One region of the Butyrivibrio sp. WCE2006 genome, then DNA from elsewhere that is predicted to be linked to it. Evidence: predicted binding sites of a transcription regulator. Region 1 holds the regulator's gene; each other region holds the start of a gene.
What was found. Region 1 encodes Rex, which represses fermentation and respiration genes when NADH is low (regulators of the CRP and FNR family bind a similar motif). Its sites were predicted from a motif close to ATTGTTAANTANTTAACAAT; they were not measured.

Region 1 (5,354 bases):
ATCCTCAGAAATAATATTCAGGGCATCAGCATCTAAAACCAATGGCAGCTTTGCATTTTCAAGAATGAACCTTAATATTTCTTTTCCGGCTTTTCCTTTACCGATACCTGGTCCGCAGACAATTGCACCAGCCCAGTCTATGGCCTTTATTAGAGTATCCTTTACTCTTTCAATATCAAGTTCATTCTCACTCTCAAAATCCTTTTCGGAATAAATATCAGTCATAGCTTCAGGAAGAAGCGTCTGTACGGCTGATAAATTAGTTTCTTCCGTAAACACACGTACCATTCCGGCACCGCTGCGCAAACAGCTCTCTGCAGCCATTATGCAGGCTCCGCTAATCCTCTTACTTCCGGCTGCTACCAGAACTTTTCCAAAGGAGCCTTTGTTCCCTGCAGGATTCCTCTTAGGAAGAATAAGCTTTGCTATCTGCGAGATATCGGGAATATCAACATATTTAAATCGTGGGAAGTCATTAAGAAAGCCATCCTCCGTGATTCCGACGTTGACGATATGGATTTCCCCGGCATGAGCTGCACCGGGATAAAAAGCCATACCCAGTTTCAGAAAACTGAATGTCACAGTCTCATCAGCCTGGATTGCTTCTCCCTGGACATGCCCTGTATCAGAATTTATTCCGGTGGGAATATCCGCCGATATCACGTGAGGGGCTTTTTCATCAAAATCCTCCCTGGCATAATTAATCTCACATACAGCAGATCTGTAATCTCCTTCTAAATCCCTTGAACATCCGATTCCGAGCATGGCGTCAACTATAACAGCACTATTCTTGATCTCAGAATTAATCCCTGCTATATCAAAATCGGAGACATCCACACCATAGGTCAGGGCTATTTTTAGTTGCTGTTCGCAGGCTTTTGTCCTTTTGGAACTTTTCTCATTGAGCTTATGATTTACCAGAATGATCTTTACCGGAATGTTATCCTGCTGCAAAATCCTGGCAGCAGCAATGCCGTCCCCACCGTTATTCCCACTGCCTGCAAAAATCAACACTCTTCCGCCTTGTGGGAGTGCGCGTTTTACATATTTGCATATAGAAAGTGCCGCCCTCTCCATCAGAACATCCTGCGGAATACCAAAGTGTTCAATCGTAGCATTGTCACATCTTTTCATTTCGGCGGCACTTACAACATATTTTGAATTTCGATCAATTATCGGTAAATTTATCATCGTCATATATTATCCCATCACGTTCCTTCATTCCCGGCTTAAGCATAGGATGCCGTCTCTCAGGATCATATTTCAGATCAAAGAGGTCTATAACCTCCGGTCCGAAGATATTGTGCATGTACGAATAAACACTGAAATTCTCGATTTCCTTTTCCTGCATTCTAATAACATTCTTTTTAAGTTGAACCCTGACTTGAGAGATCCAATCATCGATGGCAGTAATCTCGATTGTGTTGTCATGGATCCTCTTATAAAAAAGATCCATGGTCTCTACCATAAGGTCATAGTTTTTCTGATAGATTTCCCTGGGAAGCCCAAGCATCTCATCCTCGCACTCCTCAATTTTTTCATTACATTCATTGATAAGACGCTTATGGTCATCAATCTCAGCCTCAATCTTTTTTAGCTGTTTGGGATTTTTATCGGCATCATCCCTCAAAACGACAATTTCACCTAAAAGTTTTTTCTTAAGGCGCTTTACATCCTTAATTTTTTCTCTGGTCTTTTCCTGTTTAGCCACAAGCTTAATAAGCTCAGCTTCAATACCCTTTATCTTAGCGGTTTTCGGGCTTAATGCAAAAAGCTGTTGCCATTTTTCATCCTCGAAAAGAATAGGAACATCCTTCCCAACGAGGGCATCAGAATAGTTTTTGTCGTCTTTTGACATAGCATGTCCTCACGTTTTAACAACACTTACCGTTTGTGGGAATTCTCATATCTGTCTATACTATAGGACAACTTCATAAGTGAATCCGACAAATGAACATTTTCCACCTGAACATAAGGCGGAAGCTCTAAGTCAACATGAGCAAAATTCCATATAGCTTTTATTCCGCACTTAACAAGCTTGTCAGCCATCGGCACAGCCTGATCCTTAGGAATAGTCAGCACTGCAATCTCAATCTTGTTCGTTCTTACAAAGTCCTCAATCTCCTCAACAGGGCGGATCTCGATGTCACGTATCTTCTTCCCATGAAGCTCGGGATTAAGATCAAACGCACCTTTAAAAATAAATCCTCTGTTGAAAAAATTGTTGTAGCCTGAAAGTGCCTGACCTAAATGTCCGGCACCAATGATAATCAACGTATGTTCTCTTCCAAGTCCTAAAATCTTACCAATCTCCACATAGAGATATTCCACATTATATCCATAACCCTGCTGGCCAAAGCCCCCAAAGTTATTAAAATCCTGTCTGATCTGCGAAGCTGTCACCTTCATGATATCGCTTAATTCCTGGGATGAAATACGTGTAATTCCCTGATCCTTAAGTTCTCCAAGATATCTGAAATACCTTGGGAGTCTGCTTATAACAGCCTGAGAAATTTCTTTTCTCGCCATGATTCCTCCATATTCTGTTCTCCGAATTGTTTGTAATTTCATAATGATTGCATGGAAAATCAGATTAATTCTTGCATGATAAGTATCTTAACCATTGCATCATATATATATATAGCTCTGAAAATTCGGATATTATAATTATACTATCTGTTAAAATTTAGTCAATGTAAGAAATTGCATACGCAATAAGATTTAATTTTTATTTTAGATGATTGAAAATAACTTTCATCTCAGATGTATACTGGTAAAACTAACTTTCATAAAACGCCACATTTCGCTTTTCTTTAATAAGGATTTTATAGATTCTTTCGAATTAAACGCTATAATGAACCTAGCTTCTTATGGCGTTTTTTAAAGTTCCTTGTGTAAAGCAAATTAACAGAGGTAATAGGAATGGGAATGTCAATTGGCGGATTAGGCGGATACAATGTATACCAGGCACAGCCTATGAATATGGCCATCTCAAATAAGGCACCTGTTTCAGATGTCTACGACAAACATAAGGCTGTGGGCGATATCGCCACCGTGCCTCCTGTGGTCTATCCAAATGCCCAGGAAGTAAAGGTTGGTGAAATTGCAAGCTCCGACGGAAAAGAAGAAGCAATGAAGGTTAATAAACAATTTAACCAGATAGCTTCAAAATTTGGCAACACTACTGTTGGCTATGGACGTGACATGGCAGGTTATGCCTATGCTCAAGCCGGTAGCTCATTTGATGCTTTTGCTTGAAAATTACTAATTTAATAATTTAGCTTATATAAGTAATACATCAGAAGAGTAATACCCCGTGCACACTGCACGGGGTATTTTCAATTATTTTTATTCGCTGAGCTTGGCCCACTCATCATAAAGCGTATTGAGCCTTTCCTCATGGGCTGAAAGCTCATCAGAAAGCTTACGGACTTTTGCAAGGTCTGTTGCTACAGCCGTATCCAAAAGCTCTTCATTTATCTTTTCGTTTCTCTCTTCAAGCTTTGCTATTTCTTCTTCGCATTTTTTTAAGGCAGCTTCAAGCTTACGTTTCTTTGCAGCTTCTTCCTTTTGTGCCTTCCAGTCAGCCGCTCCCTTGCTGTTATCTGCCTGGCTCTGGGAGGCGGAACTTCCGGCGAGTTTTCCAAAGGATGTGCCTGCTGCAGCTGCCGAGGAATCCATTCCAATGCCTTTCTTTGCCACAACAGTATCACGGTTTTCTGAAAGAACTCTCTCTGTCTGCTCATCACAGTGAGCCAAATAATAATCGTAATTACCTATATAATTGATCATTTTGCCGTGAGTAAGATCAAGAATTCTGGTGGCAGTTTTATTTATAAAATAACGGTCATGACTTACATAAAGTACAGTTCCCTCATAACCGCTGATGGCATCCTCAAGTATCTCTTTACTTGTGATATCAAGGTGGTTTGTAGGCTCATCCAGGATAAGGAAATTGGCATCGGAAAGCATAAGCTTTGCAAGTGAAACTCTTCCCTTCTCACCACCTGAGAGATCACCGATTCTCTTAAATACATCATCACCTGTAAACAGAAATGCTGCCAGAGTATTTCTGATCTCAGTATTATTCATGTTTGGATATGCGTCTGACAACTCTTCAAACAGAGTCTTCTCATCATGCAATACCTGATGTTCCTGATCGTAATAACCTATGTGAACCTTAACACCAAGGATGATCTCACCGGCATCAAGAGATTCCATGCCGTTTATTATTTTAAGCATGGTGGTCTTACCAGTTCCGTTATCTCCTATTATGGCAACCTTCTCACCACGTTTGATATCGAAGCTGATATTCTCAAAAAGCTTCTCATTACCAAACGCTTTGGCTATGGAATCAACATGCATAACATCATTGCCGCTGACACATGAAGGTGTCAGAGTAATTCTCATATCGTCCCTGATTTCAGAAGGCTTTTCAAGGCGCTCTATCTTATCGAGCATTTTCTCGCGGCTCTCCGCTCTCTTAATGCTCTTTTCCCTGTTAAACTGTTTGAGCTTATCAATAACCTCTTCCTGATGCTTGATCTCAGCCTGCTGGTTCAAATAAGCCTTCAGCTTCGCAGCCCTTATCTGTTCACGCTTTTTGGCATAATCAGTATAATTCCCAAGATAAACCTCTGCGCTGGTTTGATCTATCTCAATCACTTTCTGAGCAATCCTGTCAAGGAAATATCTGTCATGGGAAACTATAAGAACGGCTCCCTTATAATTCATTAAATAGCCTTCAAGCCATTTTATTGAATTCATGTCAAGATGGTTTGTGGGCTCATCAAGAATGATCAGATCAGGACTTTTCAGCAAGAGCTTACCAAGTGCTACTCTGGTCTTCTGCCCGCCTGAAAGTGTGGAAATTCTCTTATCAAACTCTTCTTCCGTGAAGCCCAGGCCCTTTGCTACTCCGATAACCTCGCTCTCCCAGGCATAACCATTTTTCAGCTGAAAATCATGGCTCATCTGAGCATAGCGCTCCATCAACCTGTCAAGATCATCTCCCCTCAGGACATCCATCTGCTGTTCAGCCTTGCGAATCTCTTTTTCAAGATCTATAACATCCCGTTTCATTTCGCGCAGCTCTTCATATATACTGTGCGCACTATCGATATTCTGACTCTGCGCAAGGTATCCAACAGTTGTATCCTTGGAAAGAGTAACCGTTCCGGTGTCCGGCGTCAGTTCTCCAATAAGCATTCTTATAAGTGTGGTCTTCCCGGCACCATTGATTCCGACAATAGCAGCCTTCTCATTATCTTCAATATGAAAAGAAACACCTTTTAATACATCTTTTCCGTCAAATGACTTTGAAAGATCATGACAATTTAAAATCATTACAATGC
Region 2 (5,354 bases), on a different contig from region 1:
CTCATAGAGATCTCGCAGCCGCCGCCAAGAGCGAATCCGTTTACTGCAGCAATTGTAGGAATAGGGAATGTCTCAAGCTTTCTGAATACATCATTTCCCTTCTTACCAAAAGCCTCGCCTTCTGCTTTTGTAAGTGTGCTCATCTCTCCGATGTCAGCACCTGCAACAAATGACTTTTCTCCTGCACCTGTAAGAACAAGAGCTCTTACTGTGTTCACATCAATGCTGTCAAGAGCAGCGTTAAGGTCATCAAGTACCTGGCTGTTGAGTGCATTGAGTGCTTCAGGACGGTTGATTGTAAGAACAGCAATTTTGTCCTTAACTTCAACATTTACAAATCCCATTTTCTTTGCCTCCTTATTTATTTCAATAATTAAGGTATATCAGTCCAAACTTAATCAGACCTAAATACCTTCTATTTCATACCGGGTTATTTTTATCAAGTAGAACAGATAAATAAGGAAACGGAATAATCCGTTTCCCTTTTATTTTGTTTTAGTCTCTCTCAACGATTGTAGCGCATCCCATACCGCCACCAATGCAAAGAGTTGCAAGACCACGCTTCTTGTCAGATCTCTGCATCTCATGAAGAAGAGTAACAAGAATACGGCATCCTGATGCTCCAACAGGGTGACCAAGTGCGATAGCACCACCGTTTACATTAAGTTTTGAAAGATCAAAGTTAAGATCCTTTCCAACTGCTACTGACTGAGCTGCGAATGCTTCGTTAGCCTCGTAGATATCGATATCATCGATAGTAAGACCTGTACGATCAAGAACCTTCTTTGTAGCTGCAACAGGGCCAACACCCATGATTGAAGGATCAACACCGCCAAGAGCACCTGCTACCCATGTAGCCATAGGCTTAATGCCAAGTTCCTTAGCCTTTTCTTCGCTCATAACAACGATAGCTGCTGCACCATCATTGATACCTGAAGCGTTACCTGCTGTTGTAACACCATCCTTGTTAATAGGACGAAGCTTAGCAAGACCTTCAATAGTAGAACCCGGACGAGGGCCTTCATCTGTGTCGAATACAACTGTATCCTTCTTAACCTTAACTTCTACAGGAACAATCTCATCCTTAAACTTGCCAGCCTTCTGAGCTGCCTCTGTCTTCTGCTGAGAATTAAGCGCGAACTCATCAAGCTCTTCACGAGTAAGATTCCACTGTGCTGCAACATTGTCAGCTGTCTGAATCATGTGGTAGTCATTGAATGCATCCCAAAGTGCATCGTTTACCATACAATCCTTTAATACGCCATTATTCATACGATAACCGAAACGAGCCTTATCAAGTGCGAAAGGAGCCATTGACATGTTCTCCATACCACCTGCTACAACGATATCAGCATTACCTGATAAAATCTTCTCAGCTGCCATGTTTACACAGTTAAGACCTGATCCACATACAACGTTGATGGTAACAGCCGGTACTTCTACAGGAAGGCCTGCTTTGATAGAAGCCTGACGGGCAACATTCTGTCCAAGGCCTGCCTGGATAACACAGCCCATAAGAACCTCGTCAACCTGCTCCGGTTTAACTCCTGCTCTGTTAAGAGCTTCCTTAATAACAATTGAACCAAGATCTGCTGCCGGTGTGTTTGAAAGAGCACCGCCCATCTTACCGATCGCAGTTCTGCAAGCACCTGCTAATACTACCTTCTGTGCCATAGATGATACCTCCGTTTCGGGACTTTTGTCCGATTTTATTATATTTTTTGTTGTTTGTTATTTTTTTGTCACAACGAGTATATTATAGCATGCGTATAAATTTCTATGCAAGAAAAAGCATAGCAATATACCCTTTTTTTATAAATTTTTTTTAAAGATGTAAGTTTTGCACATAAAAGCAAAAGTCAATACGCAAATTTTATTTTTATTTTATAAAATCTTAAAAAGTTATCCACAATTCCAAAAATCGAAATGCCCATTTTATGAGTTATACACGAAATTATCCACATTATCCACATTTATCCACAATAACAACCATTATTCCACATTCAAAATACAAACATATTTTTTGTATGACTTTCACAAAATTAAGAAAAAATAAAAGATTTCTAAACTGGCTTTTATTAAATTGCTTAATGTTATAGATAAATGATATAATTTAACTGAATATTTGGAGCAAAACTCAATTAATGACTTTCATTTCAGAGTGCTCTCCGAATAAGCCAGGATCTCCTGAACTCAATATAAAAGAGTGCTGAGGAATCCTGTGTTCTGCAGGCCATGCGCCTTGCTCTGCAAGGACCGGTCCAGTATGATTTCCGGTTTTCATAAAGGAATTCAGGAATCGAAAAATATTAACTGCAAAGGGGATGATTGCATGAAATTCACAATTATTGGCAAGAACATCGATGTAACACCCGGACTTAGATCGGCTGTGGAGGAAAAGATCGGAAAACTCGAAAAGTACTTCACCCCTGAAACTAATGTCAACGTAACATTAACCGCTGACAAGGACCGTCACAAGATTGAGGTGACAATACCTGTTAAAGGCAGAATAATCAGATCTGAACAGGTCAGCAGCGACATGTACGTTTCTATTGATCTTGTGGAAGAGATCATTGAACGTCAACTCAAAAAATACAAGAGTAAACTGGTCAACAAGCACCAGACTGAAATCAGCAACTTCAAAAAAGAATATATCGACAATGAAGATTATGATGATGAAGAGATCAAAATCGAAAGGGTTAAGAAATTCGATCTTAAGCCCATGTATGTCGAGGATGCTGCTATTCAGATGGAACTTCTTGGACATAACTTCTTTGTATTCATCAATGCAGAGACCGATCAGCCTAATGTTGTTTACAAGAGAAAAGGCAACACATACGGTCTTATCGAGCCCGAGTAAATCAATCATTTAGATTTATAACTCTTTTAAAATTTAATCGCTTTATTTTAAGTATTAAAAAGCCAGATGATCAACTCATCTGGCTTTAATTTTATTATTTTATTAACTTATTTGTAATGAATTAGAATATTCTTCTAACTGAAAGCACCTGTCTGTAACCAGCATCAGAAATCTTGATACCTGTCTTAGCTGAGGATGCATGTACAATCTGTCCACCACCGATGTAGATTCCTACGTGACCGGAATAACATACGATGTCACCGGGCTGAGCATTTGCAAGTCCATCTACTGCTGCACCAACGCTTCTGTCAGCACCACTTGAATGAGGGAGGCTAACACCAAAGTTAGCATATACGCTCATTACAAAGCCTGAACAGTCTGTTCCGTTTGTAAGGCTTGATCCGCCATATACATAAGGATTACCAACGAACTGCTGTGCATATGATGCAACTGCAGATCCGATAGAACTTGCCTGTGTAGTATAGCTTGCTGCTGAATTGTAGCTCTTGGAAGAACTACTGTCTGAAGACTTCTTGGTTCCCTTCTTTGCCTGAGCAAGAGCTGCAAGACGAGCCTCTTCTTCCTTCTTAAGACGGGCTTCCTCTTCTGCCTTAGACTCAGCTTCTACGAACTCTGTAGAAAGTTCTACATAATCTCTGGATACATAACCGTCACCTTCTTCAATGCTGACCTTAACCCAGCCTTCAAGCTCTTCGGTTACGACAAGTTCATCCTCAATCGGTACAAGTCCAAGCACTTCATCATCTGTGCTTGGGCCACTTCTAACCTTAAGTGTTGTGGTAGTAACTGTAGCGATACGCTTGCCTACCTCCTTGGCAAGTTCAACTGCATCCTCACCTGTTACACAGTACTCACCTTTTACATATCCTTCAACAGATCCTGACTTGATCTTATACCATCCATCAGTCTCCTCGATGAAAGTTCCTACGGAATCATCATAAAGCTTACCGATGATCTCGCCCTCTTCCTCGCTCGGGTTATCACGAACATTGACATAATCGTTAACCTGGGCAATTACGAGAGATCTGAATCTCTCTTCCTCCTGCTGCTCTGCAGTAAGTTCTTCCTCGGAGTCTTCTGCAGGCTCTTCTGCAGTTCCATCCTCAGGCTCACCTGTTCCGGGCTCCTCTGCAGGAATCATAGCTCCTGTAGCCTTCTGAATATCATTAAGAATGTTCTCCTGCAATGTTGAAGCAAGAGGTGTCGTCTCTGTAATAGTTACTGCAGAATCCTCTATCTCATTCTCAGCAACCTCAGTACCATTATCATCTGCAAGATTTGAAAGTGATACTGAATCCCCTGTCAGTGCATAACTGATGCCTGCTGAAGGTAAAACACTTGTCACCTTAGATGCAGATGCATTAACACTAATACCTGTTCCTCCAACTGTTACTGCAGCTGCAACCCCCATAGCCAACAGCTGTATCGTAGTTTTTTGCAAAACGGACCTCCAAATCATTTGTTACGAATTTGTTACATCTTTTAACAATATACTCTGAACCATACAATTTGTCAACTATTCTTAAACATTTTCGCATAAAATTGGAAGGCTTAAACAAGCCATTTTTGCAATTGAATGATATATTAAGTCATTTTAAAAATTGCAAAAGAGCCAGTAACCATGCGGCTTCCGGCTCTTTTCTACATCTAGTATTTATTTTATTTCAAAAACACATTATTTGGTTAATTTTATATTTCGTTTATAAAAACATATATGTATCAATTCCTTGAAACGATACCAGGTCAGTCAATATCCTTTATCAGTTTTTACCAACAAGAAAATCCTGAACTGAAGTAACAGCATTTGCTCCATCTGCTACAGCTGTCACAATCTGTCTGAGGCGCTTCTTTCTTGAATCACCTGCAACAAATACTCCGGGAGTTGAAGTCTTTCCGCTCTCATCAGCAATGATATATCCTGTCTCATCCATCTCAGCAAGATCTGTGAAGCTCTCTGTAAGGGGATGAATACCAATGGCAACAAAAAGTGCATCGGTTTCAACATCTTTTGTTTCACCGCTCTTAACATTCTTAACTGTTATGGCATTAACTTTGCTATCGCCCTTAACTTCTTCTACTACGCTGTCCCAGATAACTTCAACATTTGGAAGTGATAATAATTCTTCCTGAAGGATTTTTGCAGCTCTAAGCTCATTTCTTCTATGAACGAGGTAAACCTTTTTGCAGCCTCTTGCAAGGAAAATAGCATCCTCGACAGCAACATCACCGCCACCGTTTACAACAGCAACCTTGTCCTTAAAGAATGCGCCGTCACAGGTTGCGCAATAAGAAACACCGCGTCCTGTAAACTCCTCTTCGCCCTTGATACCAAGCTTGTTGTGAGAAGCTCCTGTAGCAAGAAGTACAGTCTTAGTTTTGTATTCGCCCTGATCTGTGACCACTTTGAATACAGGTGTCTCTTTTTCGTTTCCCTTTTTTTCTATTAATATAGAAGAAACGCATCCTTCTGCAA
Region 3 (5,354 bases), on a different contig from region 1:
CAAGAGAAGCACCGCCACCTGTAGAGATGTGGCTCATCTTGTCAGCAAAACCAAGCTGGTTAACTGCAGCAGCACTATCACCACCACCGATGATTGTTGTAGCATCTGTCTCAGCAAGAGCCTTAGCAACAGCCTTTGTACCTTCTGCAAGTACAGGGTTCTCAAATACACCCATAGGTCCGTTCCAAACAACGGTCTTAGCACTCTTTACAGCGTCTGCGAAGAGCTCACGTGTCTTAACACCGATATCAAGACCTTCTTTATCAGCAGGAATTGAGCTTGACTCAACGATTGCTGTCTCGATGTCAGGATTGTCGATAGGATCCGGGAAACCTGCAGATACAACTGTATCGATAGGAAGAAGAAGCTTCTTGCCATTCTTCTCAGCCTTCTCCATCATTTCCTTACAATAATCAATCTTTTCATTATCTACCAGTGAAAGACCAACTTCATATCCCTTAGCCTTAAGGAATGTGTAAGCCATACCACCACCGATGATAAGTGTATCGCACTTCTCAAGAAGGTTATTGATAACATTAAGCTTATCAGCAACCTTAGCGCCACCAAGAATAGCTACGAATGGACGTACCGGATTCTCAACTGCGTTTCCAAGGAAGTCGATTTCCTTCTGCATAAGGTAACCAACTGCACAGTTGCCACCCTTCTCACGAACATACTTTGTAACAACTGCTACAGAAGCATGTGCTCTGTGAGCTGAACCAAAAGCATCACATACATAATCATCGCAAAGATCTGCGAGTTCCTTAGCGAAAGCTTCGCCTGCATCTGAAGGCTTTGTCTCTTCTTTGCCACGGAAACGTGTATTCTGAAGGAGAACTACATCACCCTCACCCATAGCCTCTACAGCAGCAGTTGCATCAGCACCTGTTACATTGTAGTCAGCTACAAACTTAACATCCTTACCAAGCTTCTCAGAAAGGCTCTTTGCTACAGGAGCAAGAGATTCACCCTCATTGGGGCCATTCTTAACTTTACCAAGATGTGAGCAAAGAATTACCTTGCCGCCATCAGCAATAAGCTTTTTGATTGTAGGAAGTGCAGCATTGATACGAGTCTCGTCTGTGATCTCACCGTTCTTAAGAGGTACGTTGAAATCGCAACGAACAAGTACTCTTCTGCCCTTTGCATTGAAATCATCTACAGATTTCTTATTAAGTGCCATTATATTATTCCTCCTTAAATAAAATAAGAATTTCGCTTGCGAATTTACTAAAAAAATGAGGGTCAGGTCCAAACGGACCGGACCCTCTTAAATATACATACTCTGGTTATTATTAAGAAAGTTCATCTTACGCATTATGCGTTCAATCAACCATCTGAGCACTATGTGCTCTCGAAAAACCCGCAGAATAATTATTTAACGAACTTCTCGAAGTACTTGATTGTACGAACCATCTGAGATGTGTAAGAGTTCTCGTTGTCATACCATGAAACAACCTGAACTTCATAGAGGTCGTCACCAATCTTGTTAACCATTGTCTGAGTTGCATCGAAGAGTGAACCAAATGTCATACCAACGATATCAGAAGATACGATTTCGTCTTCGTTGTAACCAAATGTCTCAGGATCAGAAGCCTTCTTCATAGCCTCGTTGATAGCTTCCTTAGTAACTTCTGTGCTGCTCTTAACTACAGCGAAAAGAAGTGTTGTAGAACCTGTCGGAACCGGTACTCTCTGAGCAGCGCCGATGAGCTTGCCATTGAGTTCAGGAATAACAAGGCCGATAGCCTTTGCAGCACCTGTGCTGTTAGGAACGATGTTAACAGCGCCTGCACGAGCTCTTCTAAGGTCACCCTTTCTCTGAGGTCCGTCAAGAATCATCTGATCACCTGTGTAAGCATGGATTGTTGCCATGATACCAGACTGGATAGGTGCGAAATCGTTAAGAGCCTTAGCCATAGGTGCAAGGCAGTTTGTTGTGCAAGAAGCTGCAGAGATGATGTTATCATCAGCTGTAAGTGTCTCGTGGTTAACGTTATATACGATTGTAGGAAGATCATTTCCAGCAGGTGCAGAAATAACAACCTTCTTAGCGCCGGCATCGATATGAGCCTGTGCCTTAGCCTTTGATGTATAGAAACCTGTGCACTCAAGTACAACGTCTACGCCGATCTCACCCCAAGGAAGATTCTTAGCATCTGCTTCCTTGTAGATTGTGATCTTCTTACCGTTAACTGTGATTGAATCATCACCGTAAGAAACTGAATCTGCATACTTGTACTTACCCTGTGAAGAGTCATACTTAAGAAGGTGTGCAAGCATCTTAGGATCTGTAAGATCGTTGATTGCTACGATCTCTGTTCCTTCGTGCTCAAACATCTGTCTGAATGCAAGACGACCGATACGGCCAAAACCATTAATTGCTACCTTTACTGCCATTTTAAGTCCTCCTAAAATGATTAAAAATATTATATTTGCTGTTACTAATTCTTTACAAAGTGATTGTCAAAAATTTGACAGCAAATACATTTTATCTAACTTCTTAGATTTTTTCAAGTAATCTTTAGTCAAAAACATAAAATATTCAAAAAACAAAATCCTCTTCCATATAAAAAGCAGATAAAAAAATCAGGCCAAAGAAATAAAATCATCATATGATATTTTATATAAAAATTAAATTAATATGAAATTTAGTGAATTATCAAGTACCATCTAAATTCGCGCTATATAATTACACTAAAGGAGGTAATGTACAATGAAAGACAAAAAAGTGAATTTAAGCGTTGTTGCTGTATTATTAATTGTCACCCTTCCACTGATCATAGCTCTTGTTGCTTCCGTTATTTATTATGGGCTTCAAATGCACAGTGTTGCTGAAACAGACAAGGATATGTATTATGACAATCTCTACACCATCAGTACAACACTGATAAATGCAGACAGAGATTTTTATCAGGCGATGCTGGCAGGCACTAATGTTATTGCTTTCTCTACCTATGTAAGTGAAGATCAAATAGCTTCATATATAAGTGACATCAAAGACAATACCTCCCAGGTACAAGAAAGAGTTGATTCCGCAGCAGCCATAGCCAGGAGTAACACTTATCTATGGTCCATATTGAAGGATGATTCCGGTAAGACGTTCTCTGAGTATCATGATCTTTTCTATCAGGACTTTAATGCGTGGAAATCAGACTATGATGCAGCAAGTGGTCAGGGCGACATTGAACAATGGGCTGTCCATTTTAACAGTTCCAGAGATTACCTGAGCAAAATGACTGACCTCGTGGAAGTATGGGCTGTCCAGAAAGAAGCCAGCAACACTTCTGATATTAATAAAAAGATCCTTATTTCATCCATTATTTTTGGCGTGATTGCTGTTATTCTTATGCTCCTTACAATTTATACAATTATTAATATGCTTAAAAGTGTCAGAAAAATATCTGCGGATGTTACAAATATCTCCAGTGGTGACTTTGTAACCCATATGAAACCGGATAGTTTTATTAAGGAATTCAACGATATAACATCCAGTCTTGAATCAATGCGTCACGACTTAAGAAATGCTCTTGTCAGAGTTATAAATCATGCTGATTCCGTAAATACCAAGGCTGAGATTGCAAAAGACTCAATTACCAATTCACAGAAGACCACTAACGATATCAGTTCTGCAGTTAATGATCTTGCAACCGGCGCAACTGCCATGGCTGAAGACGTACAGAGCACATCAACCATCACTATTAATATAGGTTCTTCCGTTGATAATGTCCTTGAATCTGCATCTGCCAATCTTGACAGAGGAAACAAAGTTTATGAGGAATCGACAAAGGTCAAGGAACAGCTTGAGCAAATCAAGCTTCAGGATCAGAAAAATGATGAGATGGCAACGCAGGTTGCTAATTCTGTTAATGAAACAGCAAATGTTGTCGCACAGATTTCGACTGCTGCTGAATCCATTATTTCCATAGCCAGCCAGACAAACCTCCTTGCTCTCAATGCCTCTATTGAAGCTGCCAGAGCCGGTGAAGCAGGAAAGGGCTTTGCAGTTGTTGCTGACAACATCAAAGACCTGGCCGGTAATACCAACAGCCTTGCCGGAGAGATTACCAATATGCTCTCAACAATCACTGGATACTCAAATACGAACAGGGAACTGACAGAAAGCATCCAGGCAGCTATAAGTAATGAAGCAATCGCTCTTGAAGAAATGAGTAAATCCTTCGATCAGATGCTTAGTCTCTTACGCGAAACTGAAGAAGGAAATAAACAGATAGTTGAGCTTGTTGAAACAATGAACTCAGATAAGGAAAACATTCTTAATTCTGTTGAATCACTATCAAGCATCTCAGAAGAAAATGCTGCTTCCACTCAGGAAACCAGTGCTTCACTGATGCAGCTTGATAACAACATGGAATCCGTTGTGAATCAGGCAAAAGACCTTCAGAAGATTGCTGAAGAGCTCACCACCAATGTTAAATACTTCAGGGTTGAACTTCCTCAGGATACATCTGCAAAGGGGAAAAAATAATTACTCTCTCGGAGTCCTCTGAATTTGGAGTGCCCTCTCTGCAATATCAGAAAAAATGCTGCATATTTTTTATTTCATAGAAATCCAACGGCATTTCCTTTAGGATAAAAAAGGTGCGGCAGAATCCGGATTATCCGGGTCCTGCCGCTTTTGAATGAAGAAAAAAGGTTTTAAATGGGAGGTTTTAAATTCTTTTTTATTATATAAATCCCTGTCCAACAAAAGTCCAACAAATACATATTTTTGTGATAAAATAATTCAAAAATTTGAAGTTACCGTTATTTTAATCACACAATTTACGAGCGCCCAAAAAGAAAAAGCGTTCAGCCGGAGATAATTATGTCAAAAACTTTACCAGCAGATTTTCATATGCACACCCATCACTCAGGTGATTCTGATGCTCCCATGGAGATGATGATAGAAAAAGCCCTGCAAAAAAGCCTCTCTTCCATATGTATAACAGAGCATATGGACATGGATTATCCTGTAACCGAGGATATTCCCGAGGGCACATACGACCTTGATACGGAAAGCTACATGTCAGAAATCAGAGTATTTCAGGACAAATATGCAGGACTCATCAATATTGGTTTTGGCGTTGAGCTTGGCTTACAGCCTCAAATTGTTTTTCAGAATGAACAATATGTAAAAAAGTATCCTTTTGATTTTGTGATAGGTTCAAACCACCTTTGTCACGGCAAGGATCCTTACTATTCCTATTATTATGAAAATCGCAGTGAAAAAGAAGCTTTTACTGAGTTTTTTGAATCAACACTGGAGAACATTCAGCTATTTGACGATTTCGATGTATTAGGACATCTGGATTATATTGTCCGTTACGCTCCTTCTCTGAATCGCAATTACA
Region 4 (5,354 bases), on a different contig from region 1:
ATTCATCTGCATGCTTTTCTGTATGCAAGCTATAGAAAAACGAGCAACAAATCTTTGCTGCTCGTTTAATCTATAATTTATATAAAATTGTTCTTATGAAACTTACATGCTCTCGTGGCAGGTTCTGTTAATTACGTCAAGCTGCTGCTCTCTTGTAAGGTCGATGAACTTAACAGCATATCCTGATACACGAATTGTGAAGTTAGCATATTCAGGCTTTTCAGGATGTTCCATAGCATCCTTAAGCTTTTCAACACCAAATACGTTAACGTTAAGGTGATGAGCACCCTGATCAAAATAACCATCCATTACACTAACAAGCTTATCTGCACGCTCTTCATCATCATGTCCAAGAGCACCAGGGTTAATTGTCTGTGTATTTGAAATTCCATCAAGTGCATACTCGTAAGGAAGCTTAGCAACAGAGTTAAGTGATGCAAGAAGTCCTGACTGCTCTGCGCCATATGCCGGATTTGCGCCGGGTGCAAAAGGTGCGAATGCAGGTCTTCCATCCGGAAGAGCACCTGTTGCCTTACCGTATACTACGTTAGATGTAATTGTAAGGATTGATGTTGTAGGCTCAGAGTTTCTGTATGTATGATTCTTCTTAACCTTTTTAAGGAAAGTCTTAAGAAGCCATACTGCTATCTCGTCTGCTCTTTCATCATCGTTACCATATTTAGGGAAGTTACCCTCAATCTTGTAATCAACAACAAGACCTGACTCATCACGGATTGTCTTTACTTTTGCATACTTGATAGCGCAAAGAGAGTCAACAACATGTGAGAATCCTGCAATACCTGTTGCAAATGTACGGCGAACATCTGTGTCGATAAGAGCCATCTCAGCTGCTTCGTAGTAGTATTTATCATGCATATACTGAATAAGGTTCAGGATATTTACATAAAGGCTTGCAAGCCAATCCATCATCTTATCATATTTGTGCATAACCTCATCAAAATCAAGGTATTCTGATGTAATAGGTGCATATTCAGGACCTACCTGCATATGATTGCCCTGCTTATCAAGGAATTTCTCATCCTTACCACCATTTATAGCGTAAAGCAGACACTTTGCAAGGTTTGCTCTTGCTCCGAAGAACTGCATCTCTTTACCTGTCTGAGTTGCTGATACGCAGCAGCAGATGCTGTAATCATCACCCCATACAGGACGCATAACATCATCATTCTCATACTGGATAGAAGATGTTGTAACTGAAATCTTAGCAGCATACTTCTTAAATGTCTTAGGAAGTCTTGATGAATAAAGGACAGTAAGGTTAGGTTCAGGTGAAGGTCCCATATTCTCAAGAGTATGAAGGAAACGATAGTCATTTTTAGTAACCATGTGACGACCGTCCATTCCAAGTCCACCAACCTCAAGTGTTGCCCATACAGGATCACCTGAGAACAGCTGGTTGTAGCTGGGAATACGTGCAAACTTAACCATACGACACTTCATTACAAGGTGATCGATAAGTTCCTGTGCCTCTGATTCTGTAAGTGTACCTTCCTTAAGGTCTCTTTCAATATAGATATCAAGGAATGTTGAAACACGTCCAACTGACATTGCAGCACCATTCTGAGTCTTAATAGCTGCAAGATATCCGAAGTATAACCACTGAACAGCTTCTCTGGCGTTGTTAGCAGGCTGAGAAATATCAAATCCGTATACTTCAGCCATTTCCTTCATTCCACGAAGTGCTCTGATCTGCTCAGCTATCTCTTCACGCTGACGGATAATATCATCTGTCATAACTCCGCATCCGCAAAGTGCAAGATCTTCCTTCTTCTGCTCGATAAGGAAATCTATACCGTAAAGAGCAACTCTTCTGTAATCGCCTACGATACGTCCACGTCCATAAGTATCCGGAAGACCTGTAACGATATGGCTGTGACGTGCTGCCATCATCTCAGGTGTGTAAGCATCAAAAACTGCCTGGTTATGAGTCTTATGATACTCTGTAAAGATCTTGTGGAACTTTTCATTTACCTTATAACCATAAGTATCAGCAGCCTGCTCAGCCATCTTGATACCACCATAAGGCATGAATGCTCTCTTAAGCGGCTTATCTGTCTGAAGTCCTACTACCTGCTCAAGATCCTTCATGGATTCATCAATGTATCCGGGACCATAAGCTGTTAAGCTTGATACAACCTCTGTCTCACACTCAAGTACGCCGCCGTTCTCACGTTCCTTCTTCTGAAGCTCCTGAAGCTTACCCCAGAGCTTATCTGTAGCGTCTGTAGCGTCTGCAAGGAAGCTCTCATCACCATCGTACATAGTGTAGTTATTCTGGATGAATTCTCTCAGATTAACTTCATCCGTCCACTTGTTACCTTTAAAACCTCTCCATTGTTCTTTCATAAATCTTCACTCCTCTCTATTGCGTTAACAAACCACCCTCAGAGTCTATGTAAAGCTGCTATCGCAGCAAAAATAAATAAATTTGGTTTATATTTTCCCTGCTTTACTATATATAGTATAGGGAAATTAACAAACCACAAGATATATTTTTTTACTTTGACACCAATTCGTATTGTCACATATACTGGCTCACTTTTCAACTAAAATCCCATAAAAAAAGCCATAGCTGATAACTTTTGTCAACTTTGGCATTTTTTTAACATAATTTATGTATATAGTTGTTACTTTTTTAACTTAAATTTGCTCCGAGAATTTTCTTGGCGTTTTCTATCCTGTCAGATGAAGGTGCTTCAACACCCTCAAGCTGATATGGAATACCAAGCTGCTCCCACTTATACTTTCCGAGTGAATGATAAGGCAATACATCTACTCTTTTCACATTGGATAGCGTATCAAGAAATTCTCTTGTCTTTTTAAGATAATCATCATTATCTGTGATTCCTGGTACAAGCACATGTCTTATCCACACAGGTTTTCCTATCTCTGATAAATATCTGAGGCAGTCCTTTATGTTCTCATTCGGTTTACCTGTAAGCTTGATATGCTCCTCATTATCTATATGCTTTATATCCACAAGCAAAAGATCTGTATTATCAAGTAACTGATTAAACTGTGAAAAGAAAGGTTCCTGTCTGGTAAATGGCTCAGCAGCTGTATCAATACATGTATTGATTCCTCTTTTTTTAGCTTCTGCAAAAAGCTCATTTAAAAAATCCAGCTGAAGCAGCGGCTCTCCACCACTTACTGTAATTCCGCCCTCTTCTCCCCAGTAGCTCTTGTATCTCTCAGCTCTGTCCAGAAGCTCTTCAACTGTTCTTACATCATCGGATTCAGGATTCCAGGTGTCTGCGTTATGACAATACTTACAACGCAGATTACAGCCCTTTAAAAATATAATAAATCGAACTCCGGGTCCATCTACTGAACCAAAAGTCTCTATTGAATGGATTTTTCCTTTTGTCATTGGGTTTTCTTAATCCTCGTTATCTAAATTAATTCTTCCAGTCCTCGACCTGGTTACTAAGCCACTTGGCAAACTCATCAATTCCTTCACCTGTCTTGGCACAAATAGGAATAATCTCAGCCTTGGGATTTCTCATATGAATGTATTCTTTACATTTTTCAAGATCGAAATCAAAGTATGGAGCAACATCAATCTTATTTATAAGAACCACATCACAAATGCTAAACATTAAAGGATACTTAAGAGGTTTATCATGTCCCTCAGGAACTGAAAGGATCATGGCATTCTTTGAAGCTCCTGTATCAAATTCTGCAGGACATACAAGATTACCTACATTTTCCAATATTGCCAGTTCTACATCTCCTTCAACAAGAGCATCCAGGCCCTGTCTTGTCATATCAGCATCAAGATGGCACATTCCACCTGTGTGGAGCTGGATTGCTTTTACACCGGTTTCTGCGATCTTTTTTGCATCAACGTCAGAATCAATATCAGCTTCCATAACCCCTATCTTATACTTATCCTTAAGGGCTCCGATTGTTGCTTTAAGAGTTGTTGTCTTTCCTGATCCGGGTGATGACATCAGATTAAGAAGAAAAATTCCTTTATCTTTAAGTTCCTTTCTAAGGAGCTCAGCTCTCTCATCATTACTTTCAAACACACTTCTTTTAAGCTCAATTACTCTGGTACTCATAACTAATCCTTTCAAAAATAATATCTAAAATGTTTTATCAATCTATTTATTTGCTTTTTTCTTATCTTTCTTTACTTTAGATTTATCCTTAGTCTTTTCCTTAGACTTTTCTTTTACCTTTTCGGCAGTATTCTCTCTATCAAACACTCCCGCTGATCCCATTGCTTCGTTGATAATTTCCATATCATCAGTATTCATAAGATCTGTGATAACGGGATGGTTTTCGATAAATGAAGGATCTACATCTTCATCCTCAAAGCCCTTCTTCATGGCAGGAAGGCGATACTTTCTCTCATAGAGATCAACTGCAATCTCAAACTCCTGATTCTTTTCCTCTTTCAAATGCTCAATATACTCATGTGTATCGAACAATCCTTCGCTTACTTCCAGGAGACATACTGCTATATTGCTACAATGATCAGCAATTCTTTCAAAATCCGTACCAAGTTCTGAAAGGCTAAAACCTATGTCGATGGTGCATTTACCTTTTCTTAAACGTCTGACATGTCTTCTCTTCACTTCCATATTAAGACCATCTATGACTTCCTCAAGAGGCTCAACGGATTTAGCAAGCTTTAAATCCTGATTTTGGAAGGACTGGAATGACAGATCAACAATTTCCTTAACGGCATTTGAAAAAATACGAACTTCTTCACTCGCCTTTGCTGAGAAATGTTCATTTTTCTCATGCATGTTACGGGCAATCTGTGCAATATTAAGTGTATGATCACTTATTCGCTCAAAATCTGTTATACAGTGAAGTATTATTGAAAGTGTTCTTGAATCAGTCTCTGCAAGGTGATGATTGTTGATCTGCATAAGATAAGTACCCAGCTGATCTTCATATCTGTCTACCTTTTCTTCGAGGCGTCTTACTTCATCTGCAACCTCAGCTTCATAGTTTTCCAAAAGAGGAATAGCCTTTTCAAGCCCCTCTCTTGCAAAGCTTGCCATATCAACAGCAACCTGTTTAGTCTGTTCCAAAGCAAAAGGCGGATTTGAGAGGAATCTGGGATCCAGTTTTGTGATTCCCTGCATCTCCTCCTGCTCTTCTCTTTCCTTCTCATCAATCGGAATAGTAGAAAGTGCCATCTTAACAAGCAGTCCTGAGAAAGGGACCATGAGAGGTGTTGCTACCAGATTTATAAGGGTGTGAATTGAAGCAATACCAACCATTCCTGCTGTCTCATGCATAAAAGCAAAATCAACTGCTGTATGGATAGCATAGAATATTATCATGAAAGAAACTGCCTTGATCACATTAAAGTA

Region 2: T501_RS14780 (acetyl-CoA C-acetyltransferase) is a predicted target of Rex. The motif match lies at 1,728-1,747, and genes of this name have one in related genera.
Region 3: gap (type I glyceraldehyde-3-phosphate dehydrogenase) is a predicted target of Rex. The motif match lies at 2,463-2,482, and genes of this name have one in related genera.
Region 4: pflB (formate C-acetyltransferase) is a predicted target of Rex. The motif match lies at 2,612-2,631, and genes of this name have one in related genera.

What each region holds. Positions count from the first base shown of each region.
Region 1 is NZ_JNKH01000012.1:57,545-62,898, reverse strand. It holds gene T501_RS09850 (NAD(P)H-hydrate dehydratase) at 1-1,197, opposite strand, end outside; gene T501_RS09845 (coiled-coil domain-containing protein) at 1,169-1,858, opposite strand; gene T501_RS09840 (redox-sensing transcriptional repressor Rex) at 1,885-2,529, opposite strand; gene T501_RS09835 (hypothetical protein) at 2,923-3,258, shown strand; gene T501_RS09830 (ABC-F family ATP-binding cassette domain-containing protein) at 3,349-5,346, opposite strand.
Region 2 is NZ_JNKH01000031.1:16,428-21,781, reverse strand. It holds gene T501_RS14785 (enoyl-CoA hydratase-related protein) at 1-344, opposite strand, end outside; gene T501_RS14780 (acetyl-CoA C-acetyltransferase) at 496-1,674, opposite strand; gene hpf (ribosome hibernation-promoting factor, HPF/YfiA family) at 2,333-2,860, shown strand; gene T501_RS14770 (C40 family peptidase) at 2,982-4,322, opposite strand; gene trxB (thioredoxin-disulfide reductase) at 4,642-5,354, opposite strand, start outside.
Region 3 is NZ_JNKH01000003.1:236,943-242,296, reverse strand. It holds gene T501_RS04115 (phosphoglycerate kinase) at 1-1,183, opposite strand, end outside; gene gap (type I glyceraldehyde-3-phosphate dehydrogenase) at 1,375-2,400, opposite strand; gene T501_RS04105 (methyl-accepting chemotaxis protein) at 2,717-4,489, shown strand; gene T501_RS04100 (histidinol-phosphatase HisJ family protein) at 4,829-5,354, shown strand, end outside.
Region 4 is NZ_JNKH01000008.1:22,419-27,772, reverse strand. It holds gene pflB (formate C-acetyltransferase) at 103-2,367, opposite strand; gene pflA (pyruvate formate-lyase-activating protein) at 2,657-3,391, opposite strand; gene hypB (hydrogenase nickel incorporation protein HypB) at 3,420-4,085, opposite strand; gene T501_RS07375 (Na/Pi cotransporter family protein) at 4,128-5,354, opposite strand, start outside.